DNA from 3 places in the Bacillus sp. C1 genome. Region 2 is predicted to be linked to each of the others. Evidence: predicted binding sites of a transcription regulator. Region 2 holds the regulator's gene; each other region holds the start of a gene.
The links. The regulator Rex, encoded in region 2, represses fermentation and respiration genes when NADH is low (regulators of the CRP and FNR family bind a similar motif). The targets are predictions, from matches to a motif close to TTGTGAAATATTTCACAA.

Region 1 (5,913 bases), on a different contig from region 2:
AATTTACCCTCTTATTTCTTTACAAAAATATGGATATTCCACTTTTAGTATACTCTTTTCTTTCCGTATACTCTAGGGTTTATTAAAGGAAAACAAAAAGCCTAATCCAATATTTGGATTAGACTGCTTGTAAAATATGTTTTGCATTTTGAACATTTTTTTCCGTTGGCGGCTCTACTCCATTGAGTGGATATTTATGTCCAAGGGCTTCCCACTTATATACACCAAGTTTATGATATGGTAAGACTTCAATTTTTTGTACATTAGATAGACTTTGAATAAAGCTAGATAGCCTTTGAAGATCCTCTTCACTATCGGTAACACCAGGGACTAATACATGTCTTATCCAGATTGGTTTCTGCTTATCAGATAAATAACGGGCAAATTGTAAAATGTGTTCATTCGGTTTACCGGTTAATTTACGGTGCTTTTTTGAATCAATATGTTTTAAATCCAATAATACCAAATCTGTATAATTCATTAAAATATCTAATTTTCTTTGGAACTCTGGCTCTTCAGAATAGCATCCTCCGGAAGAATCAATCGTCGTATGAATTCCAATTTCTTTACATTTCTTAAATAACTCAATTAAAAAGTCTAATTGTAGTAATGGTTCCCCACCACTCACTGTAATACCGCCACCAGACGCTTCAATAAAGGGAAGGTAACATGTAACATCCTGCATTACTTCTTCAACTGTTATTTCTTTTCCTTTACCAATTTCCCACGTATCAGCATTATGACAATATTGACAGCGTAATAAGCACCCTTGTGTAAATATGACATAACGAATTCCTGGGCCATCAACAGTACCACAAGACTCTACAGAATGAATTCTTCCTTTTACCATGTTACTTCCTCCTCTATCGAAACAGTCCCCCTCTGCTTGTTATAAAAGGCAGAGGGAAACTTTTTATTTACATACTTTCATGCATTGTACGGTTAATTACATCAATTTGCTGTTCACGAGTTAATTTAATGAAGTTAACAGCATAACCAGATACACGAATTGTTAATTGTGGATATTTTTCAGGATGTTCCATTGCATCCATTAATGTTTCACGGTTAAATACGTTAATATTTAAATGATGCCCTTCCTTCACTGCATATCCATCAAGCATAGATACTAAGTTTTTAACTTGTACATCATCTTCTTTACCAAGCGCTTTTGGAATAATTGAGAATGTGTTAGAAATACCATCTTGTGCATCTTCATATGGTAATTTTGCAACAGATAATAGTGATGCTAATGCACCTTTTGTATCGCGTCCATGCATTGGGTTTGCACCTGGCGCAAATGGTTCACCAGTACGACGACCGTCTGGAGTGTTACCTGTTTTCTTACCGTATACAACGTTAGATGTGATCGTTAAGATTGACATTGTATGAACAGAATTACGGTATGTTTTATGTTTACGAAGCTTGTTCATAAATGTTTTTACAAGATTTACTGCAATTTCATCTACGCGATCATCATTGTTACCATATTTAGGGAAATCACCTTCGATTTCGAAGTCAACTGCAATACCATTTTCATCACGAATTGGTTTTACTTTTGCGTATTTAATTGCACTTAAAGAGTCAGCTACTACAGATAATCCAGCGATACCTGTTGCCATTGTACGAAGAACATTTGTATCATGAAGTGCCATTTCAATACGCTCATAGCTATATTTATCGTGCATATAATGGATAACATTTAATGTGTTTAAATATAAACCTGCTAGCCATTCCATTGTCATATCAAATTTATGCATAACTTCTTCATAATCTAATACTTCAGAAGTGATAGGTGCAAATTCAGGTCCAACTTGTTCTTTTGATTTTTCATCTATACCGCCATTAATTGCATATAATAGTGTCTTAGCTAAGTTTGCACGAGCTCCGAAGAACTGCATTTGCTTACCGATTCTCATTGCAGACACACAACAAGCAATACCGTAGTCATCGCCATAGTCTGCACGCATAATGTCATCATTTTCATATTGAATTGCAGATGTTTTAATAGACATTTTCGCACAGTAGTTTTTAAAGTTCTGTGGTAATTGTTTAGACCAAAGAACTGTTAAGTTTGGCTCTGGAGCTGGTCCTAAGTTATCTAATGTGTGCAAGAAACGGAATGAGTTTTTCGTTACTAATGGACGACCATCAAGGGCAATACCACCGATAGATTCAGTTACCCAAGTTGGATCACCAGAGAACAATTCATTGTAATCAGGTGTTCTTGCAAATTTCACAAGACGTAATTTCATAATGAAGTGATCAACAATCTCTTGTGCCGCTTCTTCATTTAATGTACCATTTTCAAGATCTCTTTCAATAAAGATATCTAAGAATGTTGAAGTACGTCCAAGGCTCATTGCTGCCCCGTTTTGTTCTTTAATTGCTGCAAGATAAGCAAAGTATAACCATTGGAATGCTTCTTGTGCATTTGTTGCTGGTTTAGAAATATCAAAACCGTGAGAAGCTGCCATTTGTTTTAATTCTTGCAGTGCACGCATTTGCTCAGATAATTCTTCGCGTAAACGCATTGTATCTTCGCTCATTACACCACCAGTTAAATTTAAATCTTCTTTTTTCGCTTCGATTAAACGATCAACACCATATAATGCTACGCGGCGATAGTCACCAATAATACGTCCACGGCCATATGCATCTGGAAGACCTGTAATAACACCAGATTTACGAGCTGCTCTCATTTCAGGAGTATAAGCATCGAATACACCTTGATTATGCGTTTTACGCCAGTCTCTGAAAATACGGCTTAATTCTTTGTCCATTTCATATCCATAAGATTCACAAGCCTGCTCTGCCATACGAATACCACCATAAGGTTGTAAAGAGCGTTTAAATGGTTTATCTGTTTGGAAACCAACTACCTTTTCAATATCTTTATTTAAATATCCAGGACCATGAGATGTAATAGAAGAAACAATGCTTGTATCCATATCAAGTACGCCACCATTGTCACGTTCTTGTTTTGTTAAATCCATTACTTGATCCCAAAGTTGTTTCGTTGCTTCTGTTGCTTCCGCTAAGAAAGATTCGCCCCCCTCGTAAACGTTTACATTATTTAAAATGAAATCGCGAACATCAATTTCTACTTTCCACTTTTCACCTTTAAAGTTTGTCCATGCGTTTTTTACATTTTCTAATACTTGAGTCATCCTAATCTCCTCCATTTTTGATTAGTACAGGACTAAGATTTTTTATATAACAGCTTATACATTTAGAATACTACTTTTTTGAAAAAGCGAACGAGATAGTTGTGACATGTTTGTGAAATGTTGAGCAAAGTACTATGCACATAGTGTTAAATTCATTTTAAACTCTTTAAAATTACCTCTTCCTTTAATTGTATTTTTTTGGTATCCTTATAATCGAATCCTATTCTGTAGGATAGAGAGTCATACCCATTTTAAACTGTAATACCCTTATATCTTATTCTGTTATATTTTTTGAAACAGAATAGAAAGAAGTGTACCTGTTTGGTACACTTCTTTTCATAGTGAATACGACTTACTTTTAATGCCTAATTTACAATAATAACAAAACTAAGATGGAAAAAGACTCTTCCCTACAAAAAAGAGTTCCAAAAATTATAGTGCCTTTCTGTTTCTTCCTCCATCATGAAATCCACCTCTAATACCTTTTATCTCCACCAATTGATCTATCGCTTCTATATGATCACCTATGATTCGTAATACGGCTGGAGGATGTCCTATCGGTGAGAAATGTTGATTGGGACGAATACGATTCATCCCATCTACATCAATGCGGCTTACACACGAAATCTCAAAGCCCGAGAGAATCGCTTTTATTTGTGCGACACATGGGGATAATAAAGAATCATATCCTATGCCATCTAAACACTTACGACTAAATGCATTCGGAACAGCAATAAGAGAACCCACACCTAAATCCTTTCGATTACATGCAAGATTTATTGCATATTTAAATGCTGTTACAAGATGAAGTGGAATTCGTAAATCTAAATAATGATTTAAATCATTTAAGGCAACATCTTTTCCATCTGCTATTGCTTTAGCAAACGGATATAGATCACGTGCTGGGATAATGAAGTCTCCATCTATAAATAGAACAATATCACCCTTGACAAAATATGCACCCATCGAACGACCTACATCATTCCCAAGCGCCTCTTCATACACAATTGTCTTTGCCCCATTTTTTCTAGCAATGCTTGCCGTCTTATCTGAAGATCCATTGACAACAACAATAATCTCTAATGGTTCAATTTTACGAACTTCCTCTATCACCTTACCTATCGTGCTTTCCTCATTTTGTACAGGAATAACAATAGATAACTGTTTTCCTTTATATAATTTCGATTGTACGCCCCATCCCTGATAAAACTTTGCAAACTCTAAAGTATGATAAATGCTCTCTCTTTTTCTTTTCCCATCACAATACCCACCACGTGTATCTCGTATTTCTATCCACCCTGCTATTGCCTCTATATGATCACCAATCATTCTTTGTTCTGCATGAGAAAGATTTGTTCCGTAAGCATCATGCTCGGCAGGACGAAACTTATTTGGGGTAATTACATCTATTTGATGATGACGGCTAATCCTCCATTTGTTCTGCAATAAACGAACATGTGCTACAATCGGATTTTCTAAAGCATCATACCCTATGCTCTGTACTACTTCTCTTGTAAATGCATGAGGAACCGATAAAATGGAATCAATTTTTAAATCTGCTCTCTCCAACATTGCATTCAAGATTTGACGCCATACAGTAATAGAGTGCGGCCTTTGTTTTTTTGAAAATAATGCATCAAAATTATTTAGCACTACATCCGCTTGATCATACAAAATTGGATTGAGAAATAATTGTAATTGAGAAGTTTTGATCACAAAATCCCCATCTAAAAACAATAAAACATCGCCCTTTGCACATTTCGCACCAATGGCACGGCCAACATCATTTCCAAGTGCTTCTTTATATACAAGAACTGTACATCCTAAATTTCCAGCTATTTTATCCGTACCATCTGTACACCCATTCGCTACTACAATAATTTCTAACGGCTGTAAAAGTTGGACAGAATGAATAACATCAGCAATACTATCAATTTCATTACACACCGGAATAATAACAGATAATGATTTAGCCATGATATCCCTCACGAAACCACTCAATCGTCTTCTTCAATCCTTGTTCCCATGACACACTAGGTTGGAATTGCAATACCTCATTTAATTTTGTTACATTTGGTTTTCTATTCGGGATCTCCTCAAAACCATGCGGATATACTTTTTCAAATGGAATATGCACGATTTTTGCAGAAGAATTCGTGAATCTTTGAACATCTTGTGCTACTTCTTGTATGCTTTTTTCATTGTCGGAACCGATATTAATGATTTCTCCATTTACTTTCTCATTCATTGCACAAATTGTTGCTTCTACCGCATCACTTACATACGTAAAACAGCGTGTCTGCTTTCCATCCCCATATACAAGAATATCTTCACCTTGCAATGCCGCACGAACAAATCTTGGAATGACTCCAGCATATGGACCATCCTTTGCTCTTGGACCATAAATATTAAAATAACGAACGATTGTGACAGGGAGCCCTTGTAACGCATACCCTAAACACAGCGTTTCTTCTAATGTTTTACAAAGTGCATAACTCCAGCGTATTTTTGATGTTGCACCATATAGGCGATCACCTTCTTCTGAAAAAGGTGGTTTTCCTTTTCCGTATACTTCAGAAGTAGATGCAAAAATAACTTTCTTTTTTCCTTTTAATGCAGCTTGTAAAATATTACGTGTTCCATCAAAATTTGTTTCAATCAACTCTATGCTTTTTTCCATTGTCGCTTTCACACCTAAAATGGCTGCTAAATGAAATACAACATCATGTTGACCTACCAATTCATC
Region 2 (12,720 bases):
TAGAATGGGCTCATTTAATTGAATCTTTTCTGCCAAATGAGACATTAAAAATAAGCTTGTTCCATACAGGTGACAATACAAGAAAAATTGTATTAGAGCCAAGTGGTGAACGTTATATTAGATTATGTGAGGAGCTATTACAAGATGAAAGTACTAGCAATTGATACTTCAAATTATGTAATGGGAGTTTCTCTGATTGATGGAAATACAGTTATCGGAGAAATCATTACGAATTTAACTAAAAATCATTCTGTACGTCTTATGCCAGCTGTAGAACAACTTTTGAAGGAATGTAATGTAAAGCCGAAAGAGTTAAATAAAATTGTTGTTGCGGCTGGTCCTGGATCGTATACAGGAGTTCGAATTGGTGTGACTATTGCAAAAACATTAGCTTGGTCGTTGCAAATACCGATCGTCGGTGTGTCTAGCCTAGAAGTAGTGGCTGCGAATGGAGCTAATTTCCAAGGTGTTATTTGTCCATTGTTTGATGGACGACGTGGGCAAATTTATACGGGGTTATATACATATAACGAAGAGCAATTATCTTGTATAGAAGAGGATCGGATTATTCTTATTGTAGATTGGTTACAGATGTTAAAAGATAAGGGACAACCTGTTTTGTTTATCGGTAATGATGTAGATCAACATAAAGAAACAATTGTAGAATATTTAGGTGATCAAGCTGTGTTTGCTTCTTGTCCAAAGAATAATCCAAGACCGAGTGAGTTAGCATTTTTAGGATTGCAAAAAGAAGAGCAAAGTGTACATACATTTGTTCCGAGTTACCTCCGTTTAGCAGAGGCAGAAACAAAATGGCTAGAAAGTCAAAAAAAATAGGAGTTATCGAAATGGATATTACATTTAGACAGATGACGACGGATGATATTGCTCGAATTGTAGCAATTGAAGAAGCGTCATTTGCGATTCCGTGGACTGCCGATGCGTTTCATCGCGAACTGAGAACGAATGAATATGCACATTATATCGTACTAGAAAAAGATGATGTGGTAATTGGATATTGTGGATTGTGGATTATTATTGATGAATCGCACATTACGAATATAGCCATTTTGCCAGAATATCGCGGTCAAAAATTTGGAGATGCTTTGCTAAAAGAAGTAATGGATCAAGCAAAAGAAATGGGAGCAAAAACAATGACGCTTGAAGTGCGTGTGTCAAATGAAGTAGCGAAACAGTTATACCGAAAATATGGATTCCAAAATGGTGGGATTCGTAAACGATACTATACAGACAATTATGAAGATGGTCTTGTAATGTGGGTGAATATATAATGGAAAAAAACACGATTATACTTGGTATTGAAACGAGCTGTGATGAAACAGCTGTAGCAGTGGTGAAAAATGGAACAGAAATAGTGGCGAATGTTGTCGCTTCACAAATTGAAAGCCATAAACGTTTTGGCGGTGTTGTGCCGGAAATCGCATCACGTCATCATGTAGAACAAATCACAGTTGTATTAGAAGAGGCATTAAAAGAAGCGAATATTACATTTGAAGATATTGATGCAATTGCTGTGACGGAAGGACCGGGGCTAGTAGGAGCACTTTTAATTGGTGTAAATGCAGCAAAAGCCGTTGCCTTCGCTCATAATATCCCTCTTGTTGGTGTTCATCATATCGCTGGGCATATTTATGCGAATCGATTAGTAAAGGAACTACAATTTCCGTTGTTATCACTTGTTGTGTCTGGAGGACATACAGAGCTTGTTTATATGAAAGAACATGGTTCATTTGAAGTGATTGGAGAAACGAGAGATGATGCAGCAGGTGAAGCATATGATAAGGTTGCACGTACATTATCTATGCCATATCCAGGTGGTCCTCATATTGATCGTCTTGCTCATGAAGGAAAGCCAACAATTGATTTACCACGCGCATGGCTAGAGTCAGATTCGTATGATTTTAGCTTTAGTGGGTTAAAATCAGCAGTTATCAACACTGTGCATAACGCAAAACAGCGCGGGGAAGAAATCGCGCCAGAGGATTTAGCGGCTAGCTTCCAAGCAAGTGTAATAGATGTATTGGTAACAAAAGCGGTGCGTGCAGCAGAAGCGTACGGTGTAAAACAAGTACTTCTTGCTGGAGGGGTTGCGGCGAACAAAGGACTTCGTGCTCAGCTCGAGGAAGAGTTTGTTAAGAAAGAGGATATTGAGTTAATTATTCCACCACTATCTTTATGCACAGATAATGCAGCGATGATTGCAGCAGCAGGCACAATTGCATACGAACAAGGAAAACGTGCAACATTGGCTTTAAATGCAAACCCAGGTTTAGATATTGAAGCTTAGTTATGCACATATTTAACCACAACTTGTGGATAAAACCCGTATTATCTGTTGATAATATGGGTTTTGTTGTGAATATTAATTGTGTATAACTTTTGTAGTGATTGTGGATAATGTTGAAAAGTTATTTTTATGTTTATATAATAAAGGTGGATATGTGTATAAGGTTGTGGATAATGCTATTGAGGTCAGACCTTCGACAATATCTTTTGTATTGAAAAATAAAAAGGTAGTTGAATGGTTTTCAACTACCTTTTTCATTATATAAATATATAGGGGTTATACGTGTAATTCTTCCCATTCCGCCATGAATTTTTCTAATTGTTCTTGTTTTTCTTGTTTTGTTGTTGTAATTTCACTAGCTCGTTCATAGTCAGCATATACTTCAGGGAGACAAAGTTCTTCTTCTAATTCTGCAATTTCTTCTTCTAACTTTGCGATATTTTGTTCAATTTCTTCAATTTTCCGTGCACGTTGGCGTTCTAGCTTCTTACGTTCTTTTTCTTCAAGATAGTTTAATTTTTCTTGAGCAATTGTCTTTTGAGCTGGTGTACTCTCTTCTTGTTGTTCAAATTCCGCACGTTCAATCATTTCATTTTTCTTTTCAATATAGTAGTCATAGTCACCTAAATATTCTTGTGCGCCATCTGTTGATAACTCAACAACTGTAGTAGTGACACGATTAATAAAGTAGCGATCATGAGAAACGAATAAAAGAGTTCCTGGATAATCAATTAGGGCATTTTCTAAAATCTCTTTACTATTTAAATCAAGATGGTTTGTTGGCTCATCGAGAATGAGTAGATTAGATTTTTGCATCATCAATTTTGCCAGAGCTAATCGTGCTTTTTGACCACCACTTAGGGAAGATACGGGTTTTAATACATCGTCCCCTGTAAATAAAAAGTTACCGAGTATCGTGCGAATTTCTTTTTCTGGTTCTAACGGATAATCGTCCCATAGCTCGTTTAAAACACGCTTAGATGATGTTAAGTTTGCCTGTTCTTGATCATAGTATCCAATGGATACATTTGAACCGAAAGAAACTTCTCCCCTTAACGGCTTCAACTTATTCACAATCGATTTTAATAATGTAGATTTTCCAATACCATTTGGACCGACTAGTGCGACACTATCTCCTCGGGTCAAACGCATATTTACATGCTCGATAACTGCTTCTTTGTCATACCCAATTGAAACATCCTTTACCTGTAATACGTCATTTCCGCTTTGTTTTTCGATGTCAAAGTGGAACGATGCAGATTTAGAGTCACCTAAGGGCCTAGTTAGTAATTCCATTCGGTCTAATTGCTTACGGCGGCTTTGAGCACGTTTTGTTGTAGAAGCACGGGCGATGTTCTTTTGAACAAAGTCTTCCAGCTTAGCAATTTCCTCTTGTTGTTTTTCATAACGTTTCATTTCTTGTTCATATAATGCAGCTTTTAAATCTAAATATTTGCTATAATTTCCAACATATCGTCTACTTTCTTTATTAGAAATTTCATATACTTGTGTAACAAGCTTATCTAAAAAGTAGCGATCATGGGAGACGATTAAAATAGCGCCAGGATAGCCTTGTAAATATTGTTCAAGCCATGTTAGTGTATCGATATCTAAATGGTTTGTTGGCTCGTCCAAAATGAGTAAATCTGGTTTAGTTAATAGTAGTTTACCAAGAGCAAGTCTCGTTTTCTGACCACCACTTAACGTAGAAATTGTTGTTTGGTGTGTTTCGATAGGAAAACCAAGCCCACTTAAAATGGAGCGAATATCAGCTTCATATTGATACCCCCCCTGATCTTTGTAGTTTAACTGTAATTGATCATAATCAGCGAGTAATCTTTCGTATGTAGTAGCATTTGAAAAGTTCTCTTCTTTACCCATCTCCTGTTCTAACCTTCGAAGTTTCTTTTCCATTTGCTCTAGATGTGTAAAGACGGTAAGCATTTCATCCCAAATTGTTAAAGAAGTTTCTAAACCAGTATTTTGGGCTAAATACCCAATCGAAACATCTTTCGGTTTTATAATTTCTCCACCATCGTGGGATAATTCGCCGGCAATTATTTTTAATAATGTAGATTTTCCAGCACCATTTCGACCAACGAGTGCAATGCGATCTTTTGTTTGAACTTCCAATTTAATGTTTGCAAGAATTGTTTCAGCACCGTATAATTTTGAAAGCCCGTTCACTTGTAATAAAATCAATGTTTTCACCTCAACTAATTTCTTAACTTTGCCATGTTTATATTTCTCAATCATACTAAAAATAGTGTATAGTTTAAAATAAAGAGAGAAGTCTTTTCTCTATTATACAAGGAAAGTCATAAGTGCTAAACTTCTGTATTTGTTTTCAGTCTATGAACAAAGATAGGAAGAGAGGAGAGATTACATGGATCAGCAGAAGATTCCACAGGCCACTGCCAAAAGATTGCCTCTATACTATCGATTTATCCAAAACTTATCGCTTTCTGGTAAGCAACGTGTTTCATCAGCAGAATTGAGTGAGGCTGTAAAAGTAGATTCGGCAACAATTCGAAGAGATTTCTCATATTTTGGAGCGTTAGGGAAAAAGGGATATGGATATAATGTGAATTATTTACTATCATTTTTCCGGGAAACGCTCGATCAAGATGATATAACACGTGTAGCGCTTATTGGAGTAGGTAATTTAGGGACCGCTTTCTTACATTACAATTTCACGAAAAATAATAATACAAAGATTGAAATGGCTTTTGATGTCAATGAAGAGAAAGTTGGAAAAGAAATCGGAGGAATCCCTGTATATCATTTAGACGAATTAGAAGAGCGTTTAACAAATGATATACAAGTGGCAATATTAACAGTACCTGCTACTGTTGCACAAACTGTAGCAGATCGATTGGCCGAAACAAATATACATGGGATTTTAAATTTTACACCAGCACGATTAAATGTTTCGGAAAATATAAGAATTCATCATATTGATTTAGCTGTAGAATTACAAACATTAGTTTATTTTTTGAAAAATTATCCACAATAAAACGCAGAGGAATCCCTCTGCGTTTTATTGTGGCTTTTTCTTTGTGAATTTTATTAAGAGAAGTCGAAGTGCCAAATTAAAGTCAATTGTCGCCATAACAGCAAACAGCAGTGTCCAAAAGTTCCAGATTGTATCTGTAACGTTCGTGATTGCATAACGTGTAAAGACACATCCAAGAAGAAAATACAGTGCTGACATGAACAATGGTGAGTTCCTCATATTTTAAAATCCTCCGATAAATCCTTGCATTTGCTCTGCTTTTTTAATCATTTCTTGTATTTGATCGTTACTTATTATTACTTGAGTGATTGCAACTAATGTATTCATTGCAACATGAGCCATAATAGGAACGATAATTCGCTTTGTTTTCACATATAAGAAGGCGAATACAAGACCCATGGCAGTATAGACCAGTAGATGCGTAAAATCAAAGTGAATTGCTGCGAACACAAGGGAACTAATAATTGCAGCGATAAAGAAGTTGAATTTTTTATAAAGTGTACCAAATAAGATTTTTCTAAAGACAATCTCTTCTAAAATAGGACCGATTATTGATATAACAATCAGGAACCAAGGTGTCGTCCTTGCGATATCCATTAACTGTGCTGTATTTTCAGAACCTGGCTTTATGCCTAGTAAGTGCATTTCGATTGTACCTGCAATCGTTTGAGAAAAGAGAGCTAAAAAGAAACCAATAAAGATCCAGCCAATTGTGGCAGGAATAGTAGCACGTTTTGTATTTAAGTGCCGATCGCGAATGTCTGTTCTGAGGAGCAAAAGTACAATGCATAATGCGATGAAAAAGCTAATGATTGCCCAGTGTCCAGTTAGTATTTGTAGTTTTTCTTCTCTAGTGAACCCCCTGTTATCATATAGTCCAGTTTTCAGAAGAAGTGGTAATCCAACAATGCCTGATAACTGCATCAGAATGTATGTAACTATAATCCACCAATATTGTTTTTTCAAACGGTTTAACCATCCTTTCTAACTCTAGTGTATGGGATAGGGGAGGATAGCATGTAAATACCCACCCGAAGATACATCATGTGAATGCATATTATGATTTTTTTGTAAATTTTTATTTGAAAATGAAATAGCAGACAGGAAAAAGTTGTATGTATAGAGAAAACAACTTAGGGTGTCTTTCATATTGTAACATACGATAAGTAGAAACGCAGATTCATATCGCAAAGGCTGTAATTAGAAAAAATGAGAATTGAATAATACAGACAAGAATGCTTATATAGAAAAGCTTATAGAGTAATTTGCGAAAAAATTATGATTTTTTTACTTGCAAAAGAAAATTAGATTATTTATTATTATAAGTGTGTTAGCACTCAAGGTGATTGAGTGCTAATAAGGAAAACTTACATAGGAAAATGAGGAGGTTATTGTTCATGCTAAAGCCATTAGGTGATCGCGTTGTAATTGAGCTTGTTCAAGCAGAAGAAAAAACAGCAAGTGGTATTGTATTACCAGACACTGCAAAAGAAAAACCACAAGAGGGTAAAGTTATTGCAGTAGGTACTGGTCGAGTGCTTGAAAATGGTGAGCGTGTTGCTTTAGAGGTAGCAGCAGGCGATCTTATCATCTTCTCAAAATATGCAGGTACTGAAGTGAAATACGAAGGTACAGACTACTTGATTTTACGTGAAAGTGACATTTTAGCAGTTATCGGTTAATTATATACATTTAAAAAATCCAAGGGGGTCAAATATTATGGCAAAAGATATTAAATTTAGTGAAGAAGCACGTCGTTCGATGCTTCGCGGTGTCGACACTCTTGCAGACGCAGTAAAAGTAACGCTTGGACCAAAAGGTCGTAACGTTGTACTTGAGAAAAAATTCGGTTCACCACTTATTACAAATGATGGTGTAACAATCGCAAAAGAAATTGAATTAGAAGATGCATTCGAAAACATGGGCGCAAAATTAGTAGCAGAAGTTGCTAGCAAAACAAATGACGTAGCTGGTGACGGAACAACAACTGCAACTGTATTAGCACAAGCTATGATTCGTGAAGGTTTAAAAAACGTAACAGCTGGTGCAAACCCAATGGGCCTTCGTAAAGGTATTGAAAAAGCTGTTGTTGCAGCAGTAGAAGAATTAAAAACGATTTCTAAACCAATCGAAGGTAAATCTTCTATCGCACAAGTAGCTGCTATTTCTGCTGCTGACGAAGAAGTAGGTAAATTAATTGCTGAAGCAATGGAGCGCGTTGGTAACGACGGCGTTATTACATTAGAAGAATCTAAAGGATTCACAACAGAATTAGATGTAGTAGAAGGTATGCAGTTTGATCGTGGATATGCATCTCCTTACATGATTACTGATTCTGACAAAATGGAAGCAGTTCTTGATAATCCATATATCTTAATCACTGACAAAAAGATTTCTAACATTCAAGAAATCTTACCTGTGTTAGAGCAAGTGGTACAACAAGGTAAACCACTTCTTATCATTGCAGAAGATGTAGAAGGCGAAGCTTTAGCTACATTAGTAGTGAACAAACTTCGTGGTACATTCAATGTAGTAGCTGTTAAAGCTCCTGGATTTGGTGACCGTCGTAAAGCAATGTTAGAAGATATCGCGATTTTAACTGGCGGTGAAGTAATCACTGAAGAATTAGGACGCGACTTAAAATCTGCTACAGTTGCATCTTTAGGACGCGCTGGTAAAGTTGTTGTAACGAAAGAAAACACAACTGTAGTTGAAGGTGTAGGAAGCACAGAACAAATCGAAGCACGTATTGGGCAAATCCGTGCGCAATTAGAAGACACAACTTCTGAATTCGATCGTGAAAAATTACAAGAGCGTCTTGCGAAACTTGCAGGCGGCGTAGCAGTAATTAAAGTAGGTGCAGCAACTGAAACTGAGTTGAAAGAGCGTAAACTTCGCATTGAAGATGCACTAAACTCAACTCGTGCAGCAGTAGAAGAAGGTATTGTTGCAGGTGGCGGTACTTCACTTATGAACGTATACACGAAAGTAGCTGGCCTTGCAGCTGAAGGCGACGAAGCAACAGGTATCAACATTGTACTTCGTGCATTAGAAGAGCCTGTTCGCCAAATCGCAATCAACGCTGGTCTAGAAGGGTCTGTTGTTGTAGAGCGCTTAAAAGGCGAAAAAGTAGGCGTTGGTTTCAACGCAGCAACAGGCGAATGGGTAAACATGCTTGAGTCTGGTATCGTAGACCCAGCAAAAGTAACTCGTTCTGCACTTCAAAACGCAGCATCTGTTGCAGCAATGTTCTTAACAACTGAAGCTGTAGTTGCTGACAAGCCAGAACCAAATGCACCAGCAATGCCTGACATGGGCGGCATGGGCATGGGCGGTATGGGCGGAATGATGTAATTTCATTCGTCAGCTTAACATCCATCTCTATATAGAGGTGGATGTTTTTTTGCGTATACGGCAGAAAAATTACAGGAATAAAGGTCTCATCGCAATCAGAAAATAATTTCTGTAGAATTTTGTCGCTTTCTCTCTTGACCGTATTGATACTTCATTGTTAGAATCTAGGAAGATAATATAAAACAATCCTTCATATATCCTCAATGATATGGTTTGAGAGTCTCTACCGGGTTACCGTAAACAACCTGACTATGAAGGCAGAGTGTCTTATATTTATAAAGAGCGGAATACTATCTTTATAAAGTCAGACCCCTGCCTTTTCTTTGTTATGAGACTGAGGGCGGAGGACTGGCTTTTTTTATTATATTGGTAATGCTTTTTGCCAAATTGGTGAAAATATTTATATACGAGAACTAACGTTGGGGTGATTATTTTGAAGAAACAGCACGATACGATTATCGTTTTAGATTTTGGGAGTCAATACAATCAGTTAATTGCACGTCGAATTCGTGAGTTCGGTGTATACAGTGAACTTCATCCACATACAATTACTGCAGAAGAAATTAAAGCAATGAATCCAAAAGGTATCATCTTCTCTGGTGGACCAAATAGTGTATACGGTGAAAATGCATTCCACTGTGATGAAAAAATCTTTGAATTAGGTTTGCCGATCTTTGGTATTTGCTACGGTATGCAGCTTATGACAAAACACTTTGGTGGAAAAGTAGAACGCGCAAATCATCGTGAGTACGGAAAAGCAGTTCTGAAAGTAGAGAACGAATCAAAATTATATGCAAATCTTCCGGAAGAGCAAGTTGTATGGATGAGCCATGGTGATCTAGTAACTGGTTTACCAGAAGGATTCGTAGTAGATGCAACAAGTGAATCTTGTCCAATTGCTGGTATGAGCAATGCAGCACAAAACTTATACGGTGTACAATTCCACCCAGAAGTACGTCACTCAGAGCACGGCAATGATTTAATTAAAAACTTCGTATTCGGTGTATGTGGATGTTCTGAAGGTTGGAACATGGAAAACTTTATCGAAGTAGAATTAGAAAAAATCCGTGAAACTGTTGGAGATAAAAAAGTACTATGCGCACTTAGTGGCGGTGTAGACTCTTCTGTTGTAGCAGTATTAATTCATAAAGCAATCGGTGACCAATTAACATGTATTTTCGTTGACCACGGTTTACTTCGTAAAGGTGAAGCGGAAGGTGTTATGAAAACATTTAGCGAAGGCTTCCACATGAACGTTATTAAAGTGGATGCGAAAGAACGCTTCATGAACAAGTTAAAAGGTGTAGAAGATCCAGAACAAAAACGCAAGATCATCGGTAATGAATTCATTTACGTATTCGATGATGAAGCTTCTAAATTAGCAGGGATGGACTTCTTAGCACAAGGTACGTTGTACACTGACATTGTTGAAAGTGGGACAGCAACTGCACAAACAATTAAATCTCACCATAATGTTGGTGGACTTCCAGAAGATATGCAATTTAAACTAATTGAGCCTTTAAACACATTATTTAAAGATGAAGTACGTGTATTAGGGTCAGAATTAGGAATTCCTGATGAAATCGTATGGCGTCAACCATTCCCAGGTCCTGGTCTTGGTATCCGTGTATTAGGCGAAATTACAGAAGAAAAATTAGAAATCGTTCGTGAATCTGATGCGATTTTACGTGAGGAAATCAAAAAAGCAGGTTTAGATCGTGAAATTTGGCAATACTTCACTGCACTTCCTGGTATGCGTAGCGTAGGTGTTATGGGTGACGAGCGTACTTACGATTACACAGTAGGTATCCGTGCAGTAACATCAATCGATGGTATGACAGCAGACTGGGCACGTATCCCTTGGGACGTATTGGAGAAAATCTCTGTACGTATCGTAAACGAAGTAAAACACGTTAACCGTATCGTGTATGATGTAACGAGTAAGCCACCTGCAACAATCGAGTGGGAATAGTATAAAATCAAATTTTCTAGAAAAAGGTCTATCTATAGCGTATATAGATGGATCTTTTTTGTTTAACACGAACGAAAGTAAGGTTAAACTTAAAAATGTTCGTTTTTAAATTGACATATACTTATATGTGAGTTAATATGATTATGTAATTGATACGAAAAATGAATATTATAGCCGTCGTATAATATCGGGGATATGGCCCGAAAGTTTCTACCTAGCTACCGTAAATGGCTTGACTACGAGGCGTTTTAATAAAGGTAAGGGGAACTCTCTGCCTTTGTTTACAGAACGCTTCCATGTATATGTAATGGAAGCCTTTTTTATTTTTATGGATAAAAGAGGGCTAGGGAGGAGTACGACGAGTAATCATATAACGGGGGAAACGTAGAATGAAACGTTATTTTCAGTTTGATGAGCTCGGTACGAATTATAAAACTGAGTTTATCGCAGGGTTAACGACATTTTTATCTATGGCTTATGTGCTCTTTGTCAATCCTGCTACACTGTCGCTAGGAAACATTAAAGGGTTACCAGCCGGAACAGGAATGGATCCAGGAGCGGTATTCGTTGCTACGGCATTAGCAGCTGCGATTGGATCGTTAATTATGGGGATTTTTGCGAAGTATCCAATTGCATTAGCGCCAGGTATGGGAATCAATGCATTCTTTGCTTACACAGCAGTGTTAACGATGGGGATTCCATGGCAAACAGCAATTGCTGGGACATTGATGTCAGGTATTATCTTTATTATTCTTACTGCTTCTGGTATTCGTGAAAAAATTATTAATGCGATCCCGACAGAATTAAAATTTGCGGTAGCAGCAGGCATTGGTTTGTTTATCGCCTTCCTTGGTTTTCAAAATGCTGGGATTATAGTAAAGAATGATGCGGTCCTTGTTGGATTAGGAGATTTAACAAAGGGCACAACATTGCTTGCGATTTTCGGAGTAGTTATTACGATTATTTTAATGATTAAAAAGATAAATGGAGCAGTTTTCTACGGGATGATTCTTACAGCAGTTCTTGGAGTAGCAACAGGATTAATTGATACACCCAAAGCTGTAGTGGGTGCAATCCCAAGTCTGGAACCTACGTTCGGTGTGGCGCTGAGTCACTTCGGAGATATCTTCACTGTTCAAATGGGGATTGTTATTATCACGTTCTTCTTCATTGATTTCTTTGATACAGCAGGTACGCTTGTAGCAGTTGCGAATCAAGCTGGATTAATGAAGAATAACAAATTACCACGTGCAGGAAAAGCATTATTTGCAGATGCGATTGCAACTGTCATTGGTGCGATTCTTGGTACATCTACAACAACGTCTTACATTGAATCATCCGCAGGTGTAGCAGCAGGCGGCCGTTCGGGATTTACAGCGGTTGTAACAGCAGGATTTTTCTTGTTAGCGCTGTTCTTCTCGCCATTACTAAGTGTCGTAACACCAGCTGTAACCGCTCCGGCTTTAATTATTGTAGGGATTTTGATGGTTTCATCTTTAGGGGAAATTGATTGGAAGAAATTTGAGATTGCAGTACCGGCATTCTTTACGATTATTTCTATGCCGCTTACGTACAGTATCGCAACGGGAATTGCAATTGGATTTATCTTCTATCCGATTACGATGGTGGTAAGTGGCCGCCGTAAAGAAATTCATCCAATTATGTATGTAATGGGAGTTTTATTCGTACTATACTTCATCTACGTTCGTAAATAAAAGGGGTTTTTGAAAGATCTAGACTTAATGGGAGTCTAGATCTTTTTTGCGTCTTCAGAAAATCTTAAGGATTTCGTTCCGTTTTTCTTCAGAAGTTTTCTTATAATAAGAAATAGGGACTTTAAAAGCTTTGGGGGCGATATTGTGGCACAAGAGACAATACTTGTTGTAGATGATGAAAAAGAAATTAGGGATTTAATTGCGATTTACTTAAAGAACGAAGGATATAAAGTATTGCAAGCTGGGGATGGAGCAGAAGGATTACAGATATTAGAGAAGAATGAAGTGCATTTAGTTGTATTAGATATTATGATGCCGAAAATTGATGGGATTCATATGTGTATGAAAGTAAGAG
Region 3 (5,913 bases), on a different contig from region 2:
ACAATTTAAATATGAAATTGCTCAAGAGTTTGGTGTAAGTTTAGGTTCTAATACAGCTTCTCGTTCTAACGGATCTGTCGGTGGCGAAGTAACAAAACGTCTTGTTTCCTTAGCTCAACAACAGTTACGTGGATAATTTTATAAATAATGGATTGAAGTGGGCAGATATATTCTGCCCACTTCCCTTTTTGACATACTATAAAGAACATGCCGAAAGAAAAAATATGAATCAGTACTAAAATGGAGTCACCCCGTGTACTTACATAATCTTTTATTATCCTAGCCATTGCACATATTTGTTAAAACTTCCTATCACTACTACAACTTTAATTTCTTGAATAGATGCTTTTTTCACAACTATTTCTACCATTACAATTACAGGACTCGTTGTTGTTGACACTGGATAAGCATTTACCTTATTTGGCCAATTTTCCATTTTACTAGGTTGACAAACTTTCACATCACCCATATAATGAAAATACAATAACATATCTCCAAAGGGGAGTAGCGTCCAAGAATATATTCTTGGAAACAAAGTCGTCATTACGTAGAACTTAGTTCTTCCGGCTTTGTTGGCATTTTCATTACATATGTCTAGCAAGACCTTTGCCTATCAACGGCAGAGGTCTTTTTTGCATTCTTTTCCACCGTCGATAGGCAGGAGTATGGGGAAACTAAACAGTGGGGAATTTCTTCACTTGTTTAAGATTTATACAAATGAGAGGAGAATGTACATGGATGTATCATTATTATTGGAGTATGGTTGGGTGTTACTTATTTTAATTGCGCTAGAAGGAATTTTAGCAGCAGATAACGCACTAGTCCTTGCTATTATGGTAAAACATTTGCCAGAAGAAAAACGAAAAAAAGCATTATTTTACGGTTTAGCAGGAGCGTTCGTGTTCCGCTTTGGATCGTTGTTTATTATTTCTTTTTTAGTCGACGTATGGCAAGTGCAAGCAATAGGTGCGATTTACTTAATGTTTATCGCTGGTAACCATTTATTCAAAACATACGTTAAAAAGAATCAACATGAGGAAACGGAAGAGAACGAGACGAAGAAAAAACAAGAAAACTTTTGGTGGACAGTATTTAAAGTTGAAGTTGCTGACATTGCCTTTGCTGTTGATTCTATTTTAGCTGCAGTTGCATTAGCGATGACTTTGCCAAAAACAGGTCTTGGTACAATTGGTAGCCTTGATACAGGACAATTCCTTGTTATTTTTGCAGGCGGTCTAATCGGATTAGTTATTATGCGATTTGCTGCATCTGCTTTCGTACAATTATTGAAACGCAAACCTGGCTTAGAAACAGCTGCATTCTTAATCGTTGGTTGGGTTGGTGTTAAATTAGCTGTTTACACTTTAGCACATCCAGCTTTAGGCGTTATCCCACACTCTTTCCCAGAATCCGCTCCATGGAAAATTGGATTTTGGATTGTATTAATCGGAATTGCTGCTGGCGGTTGGTTTTTCTCAAAAGATACGAATATGCAAACAACACAAAAGAATTTGGACGAAAAAGCGCTGTAACAACAGCGCTTTTTTTCAGGCCATGGAAAAAAAGAAGTGCTGGAAAAAGATAAAAAGAAACATATTGAGATGACGAGGTTGGTTCATATAAATTGGTGAATGAAATTTCACCCCGCATTAACGGGCAGTAAGATCCCACCTCAAGATTCAGAGAAATGCGAAGAAGATAGGTGGGAGTCGGGCTACCCCTAAATGCCCGATTGGTGAGGGCTGATAATATATCGACCGTTTCTCACAATATATCAGCGATTCGACAAAGGATATCGACTAACCAACAAAAAACGACAAAAACACGCCCCCCTCTATTTTTACAAAAATATGGTATTATACTACTGTTTGTTAACGCTTTCATTTGGATTGTATGTCCTTTTTGTGAAACATTGCACAAACTTATTGAAAGGAAGAGTAAATACGTGTACTTTAATCATATAAAGGGTACTTACAGACGATGTACTAAAGGAGCGTATTACTTATGCTAGAACAAGGATTGGTTTACGTTGTACAACTTGCACAAAAAAAGAAACAAATGTTGGATACAAATCCGATGCAATACTTCATTCGTGCAGCACTAGCTGGCGTCTATATTGGATTTGTTATTGTACTATGTTTTAAATTAGGGAATTTCTTTAACGTTGCAAATTCACCTGCAACCTATTTAACAACTTCTATGTTTTTTGGCATTGCACTTATATTAATTTTATATGGCGGAGCTGAGTTATTTACAGGAAATACAATGTATTTTACAGTTGCAACTTTGCGAAAAGAAACAACAATTGGCGATACACTTCGAAATTGGCTTGCTTGTTATACCGGAAACTTAGCAGGTGCCGTATTTTTTGCATTATTGTTTTATGCCACTGGTATTTTCGAATCAATCAACCATGGTCATTTAATCAACACAGTCATTAGCGTAAAAATGGGAACACCGACAATGCAATTATTTTTTAAAGCGATCTTATGTAACTGGCTTGTCTGCCTTGCATGTTTCCTTCCTTCTCAAGTAAAAGGAGATACAGCAAAAATACTAGTAATAATGTTTCTTGTCTTTACTTTCTTCTTATCTGGTTATGAACATAGCATCGCCAACTTATCATTATTCGCCTTAGCTTTACTATCACCACATCCTGATACAATTTCTTTCGCTGGTGCTATCCATAACTTAATTCCCGTTACAATCGGTAACATTGTTGGTGGATCTGTATTCGTTGGTATGGTATATCATTATTTAACTCTAAAAAATCCAGCATCTAAAATGGCAGAAGACAACCTAGAAACTGTTCAACAAGAAGAAATTATTCCTTTACAAGCACATATAAAACATTAAGAAAAAAGTTCCAATGATTTCATTGGAACTTTTTTAACTTCCCGTGCACTTCACTTGTATATGTGTGGAAATATCTCCTGCTTCTTTCCCTTTATTTATTCGCTCTAGCATGTACTGCATACCAATTGAATCATTTGTATGCAAATGAATTTCCTGTACATGAAGGCCTTCCTTACAAAAAACTTCTAAAAAATCAAAACCATTTTTCTGACGCCACCCCATATTATAGTCAAGAGATAGAATACTCACATCATAGTCTCTAACCATTTTCAAAGCCCATTCTACCGTTGTTACTAAAACATAACCGACCGGACTCGTTCTTTGATCATCCATATATACGTTCAGTTTCCCCTTCTCCCTTCTCTTGTTATTTGCAGGGAAAGTACCCCCTTACCCTAAATATAGCATCGCCAAATAACATACTGTTCCAAATGCAATAAACGGTCCAAATGGTAAAGCTTGTTTTCGATTCATTCGCCTTAATAAAATCGCAATTCCAACAAAACAAAGTCCCATGCTAGAAGCAACAAACAACGCAATAACAATTGCCTTAACTCCTATTAGAAATCCAAGTAAAGAAAGTAATTTCACATCTCCGCCTCCAAGTCCGTTCGGAAAAATGCGTTGAACGAGATATAGTACAATCCATATCGTTCCTCCGCCAATCAAACTATCCCACCAAGGGGCAGGTAAAATAAATATACGTTCTATTACAAATAAACAAGCAAAACAGACTAAAATTCTATCTGGTATTACCATATAAAACAAATCTGTCATTGTAATAATAATGAGCAAAGAAAGTAACGTCCATATAAAAACAAGTTCTTTTTCCATTCCAATCACACATGCAAAAAAAAGAAATGCCCCCCCTGTTATTACTTCAAAAAGTGTATACGTAACAGGTATTTTCATTTTACAATGAACGCAGCGCCCTCTTTGCAAACAAAACGAAATAATTGGGATAAGTTCTTTTGGCCCTAAAGTAAGGCGGCAATGGTGACAATAAGAACGAGGCGTAATAATGGATTGTCCACTCGGTATACGCACTGCTACAACTGTATAAAAAGAACCTAGCACTGCTCCTATTAAAAAGGCATATAAATAAAATGTCATACCATCCTCTCCTTTCCCTAAGAAATATAACAAAAAGAGTGCGGTACTTCCATTTTGTATTATCTTTGTTCTAATAAAAAAGCAGGCCATTTCTTGGCCTGCTTTTCTCCGTTTTACACTACAAAATAATATGCTTTTAATGGTCCGTGTACACCTACAACAAGATTCATTTCAATATCAGCGGAGTTACTTGGACCTGTAATGAAATTGATACAAGATGCTACCGTATTTCCATTCTCTACACGCATATTCATATCCTGAACCGCTTGTGTAATACGCGGCACGATTGTTTCACGTGGAATGATTGCAAAATAAATTGTAGGCAAGAAATGTAAAGAACGCCCTTGGCCTTTATGACTTTGTACGACAATTGTACCGGATTCTGCTAATGTGTAATCACTAAAGGCAATGCCGATATTTGCTTTCTCAGCTAAACGAATATTTTCTTCTTTTTTCTCTGGATCCCACGTGTTCACTTCGACATTTTGGTCTGGAAGCTCTCTCGAAAACAACGAATGTAAGCCGTATGCATGAAAGCGAGCATCCTCTGATAATAAAATAGGTCCGCCGCCATTTTCAGCAATTACTTTTTGAACGACTGCACTTAGTTCATCCTTTGTCGTTTCAATTACAGTCGTATGAATATTCGAGCATTGTTTCCTGAATACTTCTAACAATTCTTCCTCTGAATAATCTTTCAACGTTTTTACGTTCACATTATTTTTCCAAGCTGGACGCTTTACGCCTTCTGTTTTACGAGCACGCCCAAGTTCTTTCGCAATGTTATCTAAAAAGGACTCACGGTTTTGAATTACCCCTGTCATCACTTGTCTCCGCCTTTCTTATGATCTTTATACCAATCACGGAATCTTTCCTTACTTGGCGCTGGGAACTCACGAATATCCGTCCAGTTTTTAAGGGGTCCTACTCCTTTTGATACACGATTACCAGACGTAAACGGACTCATCGCTGCCGGAGCCATTTTCGATCCCATTTTGTATAAAGCGGCTGAAGATGCACCCATACTAAACATTTTCATGGCTAGTTTCTCTGCAAGTGGTGCACGTCCTTCTTTTTCTACAATAACTTGACGATGCTTCAATAGTAGATCATGTAATGGAATTTTTACTGGGCAAGCTTCTGTACAGGCTCCGCATAAACTAGATGCATATGGAAGCTCCTTATAATCATCATACCCACCTAAAAGTGGTGTTAATACCGCACCAATTGGACCCGAATAAATGGATCCATAAGAGTGACCACCAACATGACGATATACAGGACATACGTTTACACAAGCTGCACAACGAATGCATTGTAAGACTTGACGGAATTCAGAACCTAAAATTTCAGAACGTCCATTATCTACAACAACTAAATGGAATTCCTCTGGTCCATCTACTTCTTCTTCTTGAATTGGTCCAGCTACCGTTACATAACTTGTTAATTTTTGCCCAACCGCACTGCGGCAAAGTAATCCAACAAGAACATCTAGTTCTTCCATAGTTGGCACCATACGTTCCATACCCATTACCGCAATTTGTGTTTTCGGAATCGACATAACAAGGTCGGCATTCCCTTCATTTGTTACTAAGCAAAGTGAACCTGTATTTGCTACTGCGAAGTTACATCCCGTTACCCCAATTTCAGCATCCATAAATTTCTCACGAAGTTGCTTACGAACAAATTTTGTCATTTCATATGGGTCGTCAGAATTTTCATATCCAAGTTTTTCTTTAAACACATCGCGAATTTGCGTTCTGTTTTTATGAAGTGCAGGTGCGATAATGTGAGATGGTGGATCATTATCCACTTGCAAGATGTACTCACCTAGGTCACTCTCTAACACTTCACATCCAATTTCCTCAAGTGCATGGTTCATACTAATTTCTTCCGTTACCATCGACTTTGATTTTACAACTTTTTTCGCGTTTTTCTTTTTCG

Region 1: pflB (formate C-acetyltransferase) is a predicted target of Rex. The motif match lies at 3,278-3,295, and genes of this name have one in related genera.
Region 3: ACX5JI_RS10250 (formate/nitrite transporter family protein) is a predicted target of Rex. The motif match lies at 1,903-1,920, and genes of this name have one in related genera.

What each region holds. Positions count from the first base shown of each region.
Region 1 covers NZ_JBTMZT010000005.1:187,693-193,605, reverse strand. Annotated here, with positions in the region: gene pflA (pyruvate formate-lyase-activating protein) at 119-850, opposite strand; gene pflB (formate C-acetyltransferase) at 918-3,167, opposite strand; gene ACX5JI_RS16975 (glycosyltransferase family 2 protein) at 3,600-5,144, opposite strand; gene ACX5JI_RS16970 (UDP-N-acetyl-alpha-D-glucosaminuronate decarboxylase) at 5,137-5,913, opposite strand, start outside.
Region 2 covers NZ_JBTMZT010000024.1:619-13,338, forward strand. Annotated here, with positions in the region: gene tsaE (tRNA (adenosine(37)-N6)-threonylcarbamoyltransferase complex ATPase subunit type 1 TsaE) at 1-164, shown strand, start outside; gene tsaB (tRNA (adenosine(37)-N6)-threonylcarbamoyltransferase complex dimerization subunit type 1 TsaB) at 145-837, shown strand; gene rimI (ribosomal protein S18-alanine N-acetyltransferase) at 849-1,292, shown strand; gene tsaD (tRNA (adenosine(37)-N6)-threonylcarbamoyltransferase complex transferase subunit TsaD) at 1,292-2,308, shown strand; gene ACX5JI_RS26100 (ABC-F family ATP-binding cassette domain-containing protein) at 2,585-4,510, opposite strand; gene ACX5JI_RS26105 (redox-sensing transcriptional repressor Rex) at 4,695-5,324, shown strand; gene ACX5JI_RS26110 (YdiK family protein) at 5,349-5,543, opposite strand; gene ACX5JI_RS26115 (CPBP family intramembrane glutamic endopeptidase) at 5,547-6,290, opposite strand; gene groES (co-chaperone GroES) at 6,722-7,006, shown strand; gene groL (chaperonin GroEL) at 7,044-8,678, shown strand; purine riboswitch at 8,849-8,950, shown strand; gene guaA (glutamine-hydrolyzing GMP synthase) at 9,112-10,650, shown strand; purine riboswitch at 10,808-10,909, shown strand; gene ACX5JI_RS26135 (NCS2 family permease) at 11,040-12,365, shown strand; gene ACX5JI_RS26140 (response regulator transcription factor) at 12,510-12,720, shown strand, end outside.
Region 3 covers NZ_JBTMZT010000002.1:734,880-740,792, reverse strand. Annotated here, with positions in the region: gene ACX5JI_RS10265 (alpha/beta-type small acid-soluble spore protein) at 1-136, shown strand, start outside; gene ACX5JI_RS10260 (hypothetical protein) at 275-484, opposite strand; yybP-ykoY riboswitch at 488-659, shown strand; gene ACX5JI_RS10255 (TerC family protein) at 735-1,532, shown strand; gene ACX5JI_RS10250 (formate/nitrite transporter family protein) at 2,005-2,856, shown strand; gene ACX5JI_RS10245 (cyclic-phosphate processing receiver domain-containing protein) at 2,890-3,201, opposite strand; gene ACX5JI_RS10240 (prepilin peptidase) at 3,247-3,969, opposite strand; gene ACX5JI_RS10235 (LutC/YkgG family protein) at 4,083-4,793, opposite strand; gene ACX5JI_RS10230 (LutB/LldF family L-lactate oxidation iron-sulfur protein) at 4,793-5,913, opposite strand, start outside.